One region of the Blautia segnis genome, then DNA from elsewhere that is predicted to be linked to it. Evidence: riboswitches for the same ligand, from Rfam matches in the RefSeq annotation. Region 1 holds a riboswitch; each other region holds the start of a gene.
What was found. A riboswitch is a leader RNA that binds a small molecule or an ion and turns the genes downstream of it on or off. The one in region 1 is predicted to bind cyclic di-GMP.
Positions count from the first base shown of each region.

Region 1 (4,380 bases):
CGGACTTCCAATAAGAGCACAGTGCGTGATTTCTTTCTTCTCCCATTTGATCCGGATATTCTGTTCTGCTGCCATCTGCTCGATCACAACAAATACTTCCATGAAAATTTTGTTCAGATTAAATGGAATCTTTTCCAGAACGATTTCACCTGACTCAAGCTTACTCATGTCCAGAACATCATTTACCAGTTCCAGCAGCAGATTGGATGCCTCTTTCACCTTTGTTCTGTATTCTGTCTGCTTTTCTATATCATCTGCATAATGATCTGCCATATTTACCATGCCACAGATTCCATTGATTGGAGTCCGGATATCATGACTCATTCGCTGTAGAAGCTCTGTTTTTGTCTCATTGGCTGCTTCTGCCTTTTTTGCTGCTATCAGAAGTTCTGCTTTATATTTTTCATCTTTTTCCTGTTCCTGTTTCCGGTGTGCCAGATTGGTTCTGTATGTCCAGAACCAGAATATACTAAACATCAGAAAATAAAGAAAAATAACGCTTATCACACTTAATGGAAGATTATGGAACACTTCTGTATCCGGAAGATACGCATAGATATAATAATCTCTCTGCTTAAGCATGATTCCGTAACATCCGATTCCTTCATTTTTCAAATGGTAAATGTGTTGACTATCTGTATGCCTCTTCATTGCCTGAACAACTTCGTTGTCAGCCGTATTCTGCCCCAGCAAGCTCTCATCATTGCTGGCAACAACGATCCCCTCGTCTGCAACAATAATCGTTCCATCTTTCTGGATACTATAACCATTTAAAAGTCCCTGTATCGTCAGTGTATAATTTCTGGCAAATTCAGGAGGTGTGTAATAGTAGATTGCCACAATACCCGGTGCATCTTTTCTGGCACAGGCTGCAACATCAATATAGGATCCGTCTTCCCTGGCAAACCGTTCTGAATAAGATCTTTCTTCATATCCGGCAAAATCCATAATAATATCTTTTTGCAGATATGCCGTAATTTCATTGGCCAGAGATTCATCCGTGCTGTATTCACAGTCTATCTTTCCCTCTGTATCCAGTACAATGATACCATCCACCCAGAGAGTCTGCAGATTTTCTTTCAGGAACTCCTGACTTAGCTGACCATCATTTTCTGTTTCCATGTCGATATTTGTACTCATCTGTCTGGCACTTTCAATGGCACGGAGAAGACTTTTGGATTCTGAAGATTCATTATAATGGGTGTAGGTGGAGCACTGCACTTTCACATAGTTTACAATCTCCACCATTCTTTTCTCTGCTTCCTCTTTTTCTGCGTGAAAGAAATAAAACAGAGAGGCTACAGCCACACAGATTCCAATCAGACCGCCGAGCAGCTGGATTCGTTTTTCTTTTTTCTTAATATCCAAGATCATCCACCTCCAGATACTTCTGGGGATCATCCAGATATTTTTCAATAATTTTCAAGGATGTGCCATCCTGACGCATTTCTTCCAGTGTCTGGCTCATCTGTTCACAGATTCCTCTGTCATCATCTTTTGCAAAAGCAACACCTATTCCAGTGATCATCAAAGGCTCTTCCAGAATACGGAAGCTTGCATCATAATCTTTCATATACTGAACAATAGATTCCTCATGTGCGGCGACTGCATCTACATATCCTTTTCCCAGAAACGTATAGATCAGCTCCCTGTGTCCCAGGCTGATCAGATTGCCCAGCTTTGGGATTCTCTCATCCGTCCGGTTCAGAAAGATGCCTTCCGGTTTGGTTGTGGACTGAACAGCCAGGTTCTTTCCCTCCAGGTCACTCAGTGTATAGATATCACTATTCTCATTTACCGCAACCACCTGACGGCTTGCTATATATGGTCCCGCCCAGCGGTAATCATCAAGACGCCCTTCCATGGAAAAGCAGCCCATGATACAGTCAATCTCTCCGCTTTCCACCATTTCTTTTTTCTTCTCCCAGTTGATCTGGACAACCTCCACCTGATATCCCATTCTTTTGAAAGCTTCTGTAGCCAGTTCTACATCAATTCCCGTCGGTACACCATCCTCATTCAGATAATTGTATGGTGGATAGTTGTCGCTGCCGAGGGTAATAACAGGCTTTTCGGTTTCTTCCTTCGTGTTATCTGTGTTTTTACACCCTGCCAGGGTGACTGCTAAAATTCCCGCAAGCAGTATGCCTGCAATCACTCTTTTTCCTTTCATTTTCTATCTATTCCTAACTATCCTTTTCGATTTTTTTATGTCTGGTTACTTTTCATTTGTCACTGTTCAGTGACCTGCGGTTCGATACCCCCACGAATTTTATGCTTCTGATTGTCTTTTCCAGTACCTTCATCTCAACCGGTTTTGAAATATGTACGTTCATACCAGCCGCAAAGGAATACTGGATATCCTCCGAAAATGCATTGGCAGTCATGGCAATGATTGGAATCGTCTTATTGATTGTTTCCAGTTTTGTGTTATTTTCTCTTTCAACTTCAATTGCTTCACTCTGTTTTTTTCTAAGCACTGTTACGATAGCTGTAATTACACAAACTGCCGCAACAACTGCAAACAGAATGATAAAGCACATGAATTGTACCTGGACATAATCCCATTTTGTGCCCATAACATCTTCCAGATTTAAAAACATCTGATGGGTCACTTCATCCATCTGATTCAGCCGTTCTTCATAAATAAGCTTTTTTATTCGTACAGCCCGTAAGACATAACAGCACAGTTACAACAGATACACCAAATATTTTTTTCAATTTCATAATTTTCCTTTCATCTTCTGTTGATAAGTCATTCCGCAAAAAAGCACTGTCAAACAGACAGTGCATCTCATTTCATGCAACTGGCTGCCATTTTACAGGCCCTGTAGCTTTGCGTCCCAGATTTTCATCTGGTTTGCCGATTTCCTTATTATGGCTTTTAAACTTATGCAAAAAACTGGTTTTATTATACTCTAATGTTCTACTATACACAAGATAAACATTACCGTTTTAACGTTCGAAAATAAAAAAAGAACAGCCGATACATATACTCGAACTGTTCTTCTACTTTTCTTACATACGTCTGAACAACCTCAGCTCCGTCTCTGTCACCTGTATAGGTAACCGAAGCTTTGATTCCATCCCACTTTCATCCTTATTCAGCATTCTTTCTTTTCTTATATCCTCTGATTACCAGTACTTCCATTCCTGCCATGAAAAGTGCTATTACAATGTCGATACCAATTCCTGCTTTTTTCCAGTTTTCCATACCTGTTTCTTCATGTTCTCCATCATAAGCCCAGCTGCTTACAACTGTATACATGACATTTTTGCAGGCATTCCTCATCTGAAGTACAGATGTTGGATGCTCCGGATTGGCTACATTGTTCTCTTCTCCGTTGAATGTGGACAACATTGCATCTACTCCATTCGCCAAAGCTGCATCTGCATTCATAAATCCATGACCATTGTTTCGGAAGAAGTCTGTAAGCGCCATTCCCCTGAATCCCCATTCATCTCTGAGAACTGTATTCATAAGGTTACTGCTTTCTCCAGTCCATTTATCTCCAAGGAAGCTCCAGGAAACCATAACCGCATTTGCGCCACCCTGTTTTACAGAAATTTCAAATGGTTTCAGATAGATTTCCCGGATTGCCTGCTCATTTGACCAGACACTTACCATCTTTGCATTTCCCTCATACAGAGCAAAATGTTTGATATAAGAATAAACTCCATATTTTCTTGCTCCTTCTACTGCTTTTGCTCCCATATTTCCTGCAAGAACTCCATCTTCTGAAAAGTATTCATAGTTTCTTGCTCCAAATGCAGTTCTATGAGTATTCATACCTGGTGCATACCAGCCCTCTGCACCCATTTCCTGACTGATCTTGCCCATGTATTCACCCCAGGCCTGTGCAAGTTCCTTATTCCATGTGGAAGCAACCACAACTTCAATTGGAAATCCAATAGAACCAACTCCTGTAAAGTTGTTATTAATTGCTGCTGGTCCATCGAAATCAAGTGTAGCCACTTTTCCCACAGAATCCATGGCTGCTGTCTGATAACCAGCCATTGCAATCATATTTGTCATTTCGTCAACAGTAAGCTGATCCAGAAGTTTTTCCCAACGAGGATCGTCATAATCAGCATCACGCATATCAGCTAATGTAAGTCCATTATCTGCTCCCGTTGTCGGCATTACATCCTCATCATTGAGGTATGTAGTCTTATCAAAGTTGCTGTTCAGATGATATTCAGAAACATATGGCTCACCCAGCTCTGCAGATGCCGGTGCTGCTGTAGCCTCTTCATAATTTGCAAAATGATCTGCTCGTGATAAATATGTCACATCGCCTTTTGCATCTTCAAATACATTTGTTGCTGCAGTATCATCTGATGCTCTTTTATTTTCTCCCTTATATACTACATCTTTAT
Region 1 covers NZ_JACOOT010000010.1:31,413-35,792, reverse strand. The annotation lists gene H8S54_RS04215 (ATP-binding protein) at 1-1,374, opposite strand, end outside; gene H8S54_RS04210 (substrate-binding periplasmic protein) at 1,358-2,173, opposite strand; gene H8S54_RS19295 (response regulator) at 2,226-2,624, opposite strand; cyclic di-GMP riboswitch class I at 2,800-2,875, opposite strand; gene H8S54_RS04200 (glycoside hydrolase family 3 N-terminal domain-containing protein) at 3,101-4,380, opposite strand, start outside.

Region 2 (4,380 bases), on a different contig from region 1:
AATGATCATACACAGTTCCAATTGCCGTATAAGTTTCCCCATTGATCGTATATTCCTGACATGGGATCGCAACCAGATAACCGTCTTTTTTCTTCTGATCATAATCAAGACGCACCAGTTTTCCAATATTGTATCCATTCTTTAAGTCCAGCAGAAGTTTACTTGGCATATCAATCCGCATTTTTGTTCCACCTGCTGATATTGCCTGACCATTCTCCTGAATGAATATAAGGGTACTTTCCGATTCTTTTTCCCATGCCTCAAAGAAACTTTTGTTCACATCCGTTTCAAGAGACAGCTCCCTCTCATGAAGTAAAAATTCCTCAACCAACTGCAGCTGGCTGTAGTATCCACTCACCTGAAGATCATAGGTCTGCTGTATCTGTTCAACAACAGCTCCCATACTGCTTTTTCCGTTTTCGCTGATATACTTCTTAGACTTACTTATCAGATACTTGATACAACCTAAGCTTAAAAGAATAATAAGTAGTATAAGCAACAGCCTTGTTATTTTTTTTCTTTTATTTACCGTTTGTTCTATCTCCACTTTTACTGTTCAACCTCTATATAGTCTTCCGGTGCTGACGGCTGCTGTCCTTTTGACATTGCTTCGATCCATGCACTTGATAATGTTGTCTCTTTAAGCTGCTCAATCTCACATTTCGAATTTATTTTTTTCAATACAGACATTGTGGTGTCTGTAAGAAGAATCGAGTATTCCTTTTCTTTGTCTATTTTCTTATCGTTAACTGTTAAGTCCTTTAACGAAAATCCACTTTCCTCTTGATTGACGATCATTTTCATACCGGATGCAATTGGTAATTCGTATTTATTGGTTACGTAAAAATTCTCATCCGCATCGGCGAGATAATTTTCCACGAGTTCACAAACCTGTTTACCATTGATTTTTGCAACATATAATGCTGTATCTGAACTCTTCGCTGTCATCATGCCAACCCGGCTGCTGGTGCATTCTCCTTTGTACATAGAGGAAGTGAAATAATAATATGGTGCCAGAGCCAGCTGTGCATCATTTTCTTCTCTGATCGTAGTTAAAATGGAAGATGCTGCATCACGGCCATTTCTATCGTTCAGTGAAATAGAATATTCATTTTCAAAATTCACCGTTGCTTTTTCTTCTGGATCTTTACGATTCATTGCACTACAAAAAGTATCATAAGCCTGTGTTTCATCCATTTCCCCTGACAGTAATCCGTGAACAGCCTCAAGACTTGCATCAAATGATTTTTGAGCGGAATACCGGATATAAACAGCATTATTATTAATTTCCTCTTCCAGTCCAGGCACATCCTGCATCATGGTTGGAACATCTGTATTCAATGAAATAACACCGCTTCCATCCGCAATCAGCTTTTGCCCCTCTTCTGAAATCATACAATCCAGCACATCCAGTGCAGTATCCAGTTTCTCCCGGTCTTTTTCCAGGTTTTTGTTAAATGCAATGTTTAAGGACGGAGTCATGTACACATAGGATTCATCCGATGTCTGTGAAAAGTAAGGAATACGGATCAGATCTGCATCCATCTGTTTCTGCAGCTGCTGCATAACCGTCGGATGTCCATGAAACATTGCTGATTTTCCCTCGACAAACATCTGGGTTCCTGTATTGATGTCAATATTGATATCTTCTTTACCAAAGTGCGAGTCCTTAAGAAACTGACTGGTTTCTGAAAAAATACGTTTCCATAATGTATCATCAAACTTTACTTCATCCGCTGCAGTCTCTGCACCGTTTCGCCATTCCATACCATCCAGGCTTGTAAACTCACCGATTGCCGCTGCCTGGATGATTTCATTATTAGACCAGTCTTCACCAAGATCCATGGAATACGGTTTTATGCCATTATCATAAAACTGCTGACAGGCCTGTACATATTCCTCATAATTTTCTGGAATCTTTATGCCATACTGATCAAACAGTGTTTTGTTGGCAATGATCGTCTGCGGAATACCACAGATTGGCAGCCACTGGATTTCATCCTCCGCATTCTTATAATATTGCACCGCATAAGAATAGTACTTGGAAACAACATCATAAGAAGCAAAATCCATAAGATAAGGCTGTAAGTCCTGTGCATCTGTTCCAGAGAATCGACGTACTGTTATGATATCCGGCAATTCATCATGTTCTTTAAAATAACTGTATAAATCGGTATCATTGTTCCCAATAATAAATTCAATATCCTGATCAGGAAACTGTTCATGGATATAGGGTGCAATATTTTTCATCAAACGATTTTCCCACAGATAAACGGTAAGATGATCATCATTTTTAGATACTTCTTTCTTTGACTGTCCACATCCAGACAAGACAGCAGATGCTACAAGTACACCTGACACCACTGCAATCAGACAACGTTTTGCCTTTTTCATACTTTTATTTTCCTCATTCTTTCCTGATAAAATCATTATTGTTACGCCTATGAAATAACACCGTAAAAAAGCACCGTCAGACAGACAGTGCACCTCATTTTATGCAACTGGCTGCCATTTTACAGGCCCTGTAGCTTTGCGTCCCAGACTTTCATCTGGTTTGCCGATTTCCTTATTATAGATATAGCTTTTAAACTTATGCAAAAAAACTGATTTTATTATACTTTAACGTTCTACTATGCACAAGAAAAAAATTACCGTTTTAACGTTCAAAAACAAAAAAAGAACAGCCGATACATATACTCGAACTGTTCTCCTACTTCCGAAGTCCACGCAGCATTGACATCACTGTTTCCTGCTCATTTGTACTCAGATCGTTCCATATCCCTAGAACTTCTTTCTGTTTTTCTGTCAGATTCTCTGAATTACCTTCCTGAAAAAACTGCGATAATGTCACGCCCAAAGCTGTACATATTTTTTCAAGTGTGATCAGCGACGGCAGGTTTTCCTGCGCCATGATTCTTCCCAGTGACGACTGGGAAATTCCCGACAGCTGCGATAATCTGTATTTACTGATATCACGCTTTTCACATAAAGATGTTATTTTATCCGCAATATACTTCTCTATCTGCAAGTAACTATACCTCATTTCCGCTATTACATGTTCTTATTGTACCTGTAATAATAGAAAAATATTAGTAATCAACTTTGCAAGTATTCATTCCCATTATAGGAAGTATACCGGTAAAAAAAATATAAAGATACTTTCGTTTCCGCAAAAGTCATTTTCGCTTATATCGTTTTTATAATAGCACAGACAGTTATGTTTGTCACATAAAAGTTTGAAACCTCAAACAAAAAAATAAGCCTGCCGTCATCCGCAGATTTCTCTACAGACAACAGCAGGTCCATTCCCTATTTCTTCAACATTTCATTCACCCGTTTCTGCACTGCCCCATAATCATATCCCGCAGCCTGCAGTTTCTTCTTCCTGTTCGCGCCGTTCCCCCACTTTCCGGCAATAACTTCCTTTGCCACAGCTTCCACACTCTTTTTCCCACTGCCTTTCACCAGCTCATTCACCTTCGCCTGCACTACCCCATAATCATATCCTGCAGCCTGCAGTCTCTTCTTTCTGTCCTCACCGTTCCCCCACTTTCCGGCAAGCACTTCCTTCGCCACAGCTTCCACACTCTTCTTTCCTGTACCGGTATTCCCGCCGGTTTCATTCGCAGCCTTCTCATACCGCGGAGCCGCATACCCGCGGATATATCCCCATCCCAAAGGGAGCACCCTTTTGTCAACCTTTTCACCCCGGTTACCTTCAATAGCAGTTACCATTCCGCCGGAAACCTTCTCCACAAAACCGATATGATCACTGTACCCATCATTCGGCTGTGCTGCCTTATCCCAGTTATAGACAATCACATACCCCGGCTCCGGCGTGATGGTACCATCCTCAATCCAGATCCCCAGCTTTTTAAAAATCTTCACATGCTCCTCAACGCCGCACTCCCTGCCGATCAGCTCACTGCATCCCGCCTTGATCCCTGCGGCAGACACACAGGTATCACACCATTCATCTGAATACTGCACTGCATATCCTCTGGGAAGCGGCTTCACACTGTTATACAGGTCAATAATCTCCTTAAACTTTCCATTGGCCTCACTGAACCCCAGCCAGCCCCTCATCACATCCAGAACACTCTCAGCAGTCTTTGCCATAGTCTCACATCCTCCTTCATCAAATCTTGTCAGTTCATACTGACGGATCACCTTCATGCAGTTCTCTACATAGGAAAAAGAAGTGGCATACCCGTCAGCACGGATGGTTTCCAGATATTCCTGCGGATCCCGGATCCCCTGCAGGTTCCGGTACCGTTCCAGCTGGATAAACTCAAAATAGCCCTTCACGCCCTCTTCCATGGAATCAAACACCTGGAAATTATCACGGATGGAAGTCAGCGTCCCTTCCCTGTATTCTTC
Region 2 covers NZ_JACOOT010000039.1:174,561-178,940, forward strand. The annotation lists gene H8S54_RS17140 (ATP-binding protein) at 1-403, opposite strand, end outside; gene H8S54_RS17145 (ABC transporter substrate-binding protein) at 550-2,394, opposite strand; cyclic di-GMP riboswitch class I at 2,494-2,569, opposite strand; gene H8S54_RS17150 (helix-turn-helix domain-containing protein) at 2,711-3,028, opposite strand; gene H8S54_RS17155 (glucosaminidase domain-containing protein) at 3,310-4,380, opposite strand, start outside.
Region 2: another riboswitch for cyclic di-GMP. It lies ahead of H8S54_RS17145 (ABC transporter substrate-binding protein); the one in region 1 lies ahead of H8S54_RS19295 (response regulator).

Region 3 (4,380 bases), on a different contig from region 1:
AGTTTCTGCGGAAATTTCACCGTATAAATGATACAGTTCGTTATAAGTCTGTCTGGTATTATGGAATTTGCCGGATTCACGAAAACCGTATATTTCATTAATGCTGTAGGGAAGCGTTGGAAGCTTTTCGCGGGTTGCAATTACGAAATAGTTATCAGAACCTTGTACCAGTTCTGCAAATTTTTTTGACTTTAGAAAACGATTTCCCTCATCAATAAATATGATGCTATCTGAAATTTCTTTTAATTCTCTTTCCCAGTCTTCACTATCAATTGTACGGCATGCACGGTCACAAGAGAGTTGTACTCCGCTGTCAGCACCGTATCTTCTGTAATCATGAATGAGATCAATTAATACGGTTTTTCCTGAACCACTGTCTCCTGTAAGAATTGTGATATTTCGTTTTATAATAAAATCATATTTTACTTTTCGTGATTCAACAATTATTCTATGAGAACCTTTCATGCTTATCACTCCGGTTTCATTTCATTTAGATATTTACTGGCTATTGGAAGCAGTTCACGCATGGAATGGACAAGTTCGCCTCCGTTTTTTACTTTTATTTCAAAGGCAGTATTTTTTCCAAAGTCCATCATATGCCTGAGATTAATTGTTATGTCCTTGATCTTTCCAATTTCTAACAGCCATTTTGCGCAATTATCACCACATGCAGATGCATTAAAAATTTTGTCTGGCTCATTTAGAATCAATAACAAAGTCTTGACTCCGCCAGATAATCTTTCTGGTGGGATTTGTCCCAGAACAGGACTGCTAATACATTCACTGCTTAAAATATTTGAGTGATCAATATCTTCAACCATTTTTCTGGCAAGTTCTGTTTCAAACCATTCCGGATCATAAGTATTTTTAAAATAAACATTCGTATTGTAAATACTTTGCGGTTCGTCTCCGTATATGATTGTCAGCATATAATGCCTCCGATGCAGATATAAATTTTGAGCTGTCAGTCTGGGAAAAACAAAAAGCGAGTGAAATTCCAACACCTCCGTTGGAGTTTCACCCGCTTTCCTAGATAAGCGTCCCGTGCGGGAATCGAACCCACAGCTAGCGCTTAGGAGGCGCTTGTTTTATCCGTTAAACTAACAGGACAAATCTGTAGGTACAATTGTACTATATTTAGAAACAAATTACAAGGTTTTTCTTTCGTGAGGAAATGGCAAAACGGATAAAAATAAATTAGGAAACCTGTTGAAAAACAATTGCAATTAAGAGAGATATTGTATACAATGTTCTAAACAAATCTATAAATGGGCAAAGCAGTCGAAAGACTGTGACGCAAAACTATAGGGCCTGTAAAATGGCAGCCAGCTGCAGAATAATCAGGATAGGATCACATACTATGGCGAATGCTGCAGTATGTGTTTTTTTATATAGATGGAGTAGAGTGAAAATGAAGAAACAGTTATATAAAGAGGAACTTTTGTATTCCGTTGAGGAACCGTAGCTTAGTGAGGAAGCCTATTCTGCAATACAATCAACAATTTACCACAATCACGCCGTTGGTTTTATTGCAGGATATTATGATGAAAATTTGACGATTGCTTATATCAGTGAATTTTTCCTGCATAATCTTGGGTACAGCTATGAGGAATTTATGAACAGAACCTCTGGATCACTGAAAAATGTGGTTTATGGAAAAAACTGTGCTTATATTGAAAATGATCGGTTTCGATATATCAGCGGTAAGGGCGAAATGCAGATGCAGGAGAATCTTAAGCTTGTCAGCCAGGTGATCAAATTGTGGCAGCTATGGCGTCTAAGTTTAAGACGGTTTCCAGTGAGCTTACCCTGGAAGAGGCCTTTTCCCCGGAAAATATCAGGAGCAGGCTGAAAAAGCCGGAGGATATTTACCGGTTCGAGTACTGCACAATGAATGAGAAGCAGTTTAAATCCATAGCAATTTCTCCGCTGGCATGGACTGAAGGGGAGAACAGGCAGGCGGCAGCAATCCGTTCTCTCCACAAACAGGACGGAAAAACCATCCCCATTGTAGCCATGACAGCCAATGCTTTCGCAGAAGACATTTTGCTTGCCAAAAACGCAGGCATGAACGAACACATCTCCAAACCTCTGGATATGACACGGCTCAGGGATGTGCTGAGACGGTGGCTGTAGAGACGTATTTTCTCGAAAAGAAAATCAGAAGTCAAGCAAAATGTAATGGCGCGAATCCATTTAAACTGATATAATCAAATTACCTGAAAAACAGAGGACTGCGATGATGAAGCAGTCAAGTAAAAAATGGAGGGGGAAGTTTTTATGATTACAGATTATGCGGACAAGCTGCATCTTTATGGAGATTTGCAGGAGTATGCAGACATGGTTCTGGCATTTATTGAGAAGCAGAAGAAGGAAAATCTTCCGGCGGGCAGATATGATCTGGAAAATGGTGTGTTTGCCTCTGTGCAGAGTTATACTACAAGACCGTTAGAGGGCTCACAGATGGAATCCCACAAGAAATATTGTGATTTACAGTATCTAATAGAGGGAAAAGAGAAAATCTACTGGGCTTCTTTGCGGAACCTTACAGTGGGGAATGACATGACACCGGAGAGTGATTCTATTCTTTATGTGGCTGGTCCATGGCAGGGGTATACGGTACTGGAGCCGGGAATGTTCGGCTTCTATGCACCGGATGACGGACACATGCCAGGAGTTGCAGCAGACGAGCCGGCACCTGCGAAGAAAATTGTGTTTAAGATTCCAGTGAAATAAGCTGTTTGTGACGGAAGGGAAATACAATATAATTTCTTATTGAAAAAACAGGAACCATATAATATGCTGCTTATAAGTATCATGCTTGTAAGTAGCATTTTTATAATGACATATTATTTGAGGAGTTGTACAAAAGAGGGGGCATAAATCGTGAAAAATCCATTGCATTATCAGATTTCAGAATATGACTGCGGACCCACATCCATGTTGAATGCGATTATTTATCTGTTTGACAGGGATGAGATTCCGCCGGAGGTGATCCGAAATACCATGCTTTACTGTCTGGACTGCTACAGCAAAGAAGGCATTCCGGGAAAAAGAGGTACATCCAGGGCGGCCATGATGTTTCTTTCCAATTGGCTGAATGAGTTTGGGAACCTTGGGATGATGACGGTAAGCAGTGAATATTTGTCGGGATCTGAGGTGTACATAGGTCCGGGGAGCAGGATTAACCAGGCACTGAGTCATGGCGGGGCAGCCGTGGTAAGACTGTTTCTGGATGAACCCCATTATGTGCTCCTTACCGGAGTGAAGGACGGCAGTATTTTGCTGTTTGATCCTTATTATTGGGATGAGCCTTACGAGGAAAAAGATATCCTCATTGATCTGGAACATCCAAGAGCATACAACCGGGAAGTGCCTTTCCGGTATTTCAACCGTGAAGAAGACGTCCTGTATGCCCTTGGAAAAGTAAATGCCCGGGAGGCTGTGCTGGTTTATAATGAGAAAACCAGAGTGCCGGTGGAAGAGGTTATTGAGTACTTTATTTAGTAAAATTGGAAAGATACTACTTATGAGTATATTACTGGTAAGTAGTATCTTTTTGTATTCTGATGATTAACTTTACGGCGCAGAACTCTTCTGCGTCAGCGGATGTTCCCTGTAGTACATCCTGGTAAAGTTCAGGAATTTCTGCATATCTCCGCTGATGTATTTTCCCTTTTTCCAGACCATTCCAATTTTTACGCGAACAGGCGGATTAAGGGGAATGCCGACGATCCCGGAGCTGGCAAATTTGTCAGTCATGCTGGTATAAAGGAAGCAGCCGTATTTTCCGGTTTTTACAAACTGCAGGGTCGTGTAGATCTGGCTGCTGCGCATGACGATATTAGGCGTGTAGCCGTCCATTTCGAACCGTGTTTTTAACAGCTGGTTCTGCACGGAATCAGCGTTGAAGAAAACCATATCTTCTTTTGACATTTCTTTGGTAGTAACCGATTTTTTGTCCGCCAGTCGGTGGTCTTTACTCACACAAAAAACAACCTGGTCATTTGCCAGAACCGCATTATGGAATTTATCAATATTATACTGCTCCATATTAACCAGAGCCAGATCCAGGGTGTCATCCTGAACCAGATTGCAGGCGCGGACAGAGCCGTATTCTTCCAGAACGACAGCAATTTCCGGATGCTCCCGGCGAAAGGCAGTGAGCAGTTCCGGAAAAAAGACCGTGCTCAGCATGGGCGGAATCCCGATGCGAAGAGGCGGTTTCACTCTTGCCATGCTGGAGTAGTCAGCCTGAAGCTCGGTGCAGTACTGAAGAATGTAGGTGGCTTTTTCGTAAAGTGCCTCTCCCTCCTGGGTAAGGATCAGCTGATTTCCTTTCCGGTAAAAAAGACTGATTCCAAATTCGATTTCCAGGTC
Region 3 covers NZ_JACOOT010000009.1:79,592-83,971, reverse strand. The annotation lists gene H8S54_RS03820 (P-loop NTPase family protein) at 1-465, opposite strand, end outside; gene H8S54_RS03815 (DUF4869 domain-containing protein) at 471-929, opposite strand; tRNA gene H8S54_RS03810 (tRNA-Arg) at 1,039-1,110, opposite strand; cyclic di-GMP riboswitch class I at 1,262-1,337, shown strand; gene H8S54_RS18085 (response regulator) at 1,762-2,136, shown strand; gene H8S54_RS03800 (YhcH/YjgK/YiaL family protein) at 2,281-2,736, shown strand; gene H8S54_RS03795 (hypothetical protein) at 2,887-3,507, shown strand; gene H8S54_RS03790 (LysR family transcriptional regulator) at 3,580-4,380, opposite strand, start outside.
Region 3: another riboswitch for cyclic di-GMP. It lies ahead of H8S54_RS18085 (response regulator); the one in region 1 lies ahead of H8S54_RS19295 (response regulator).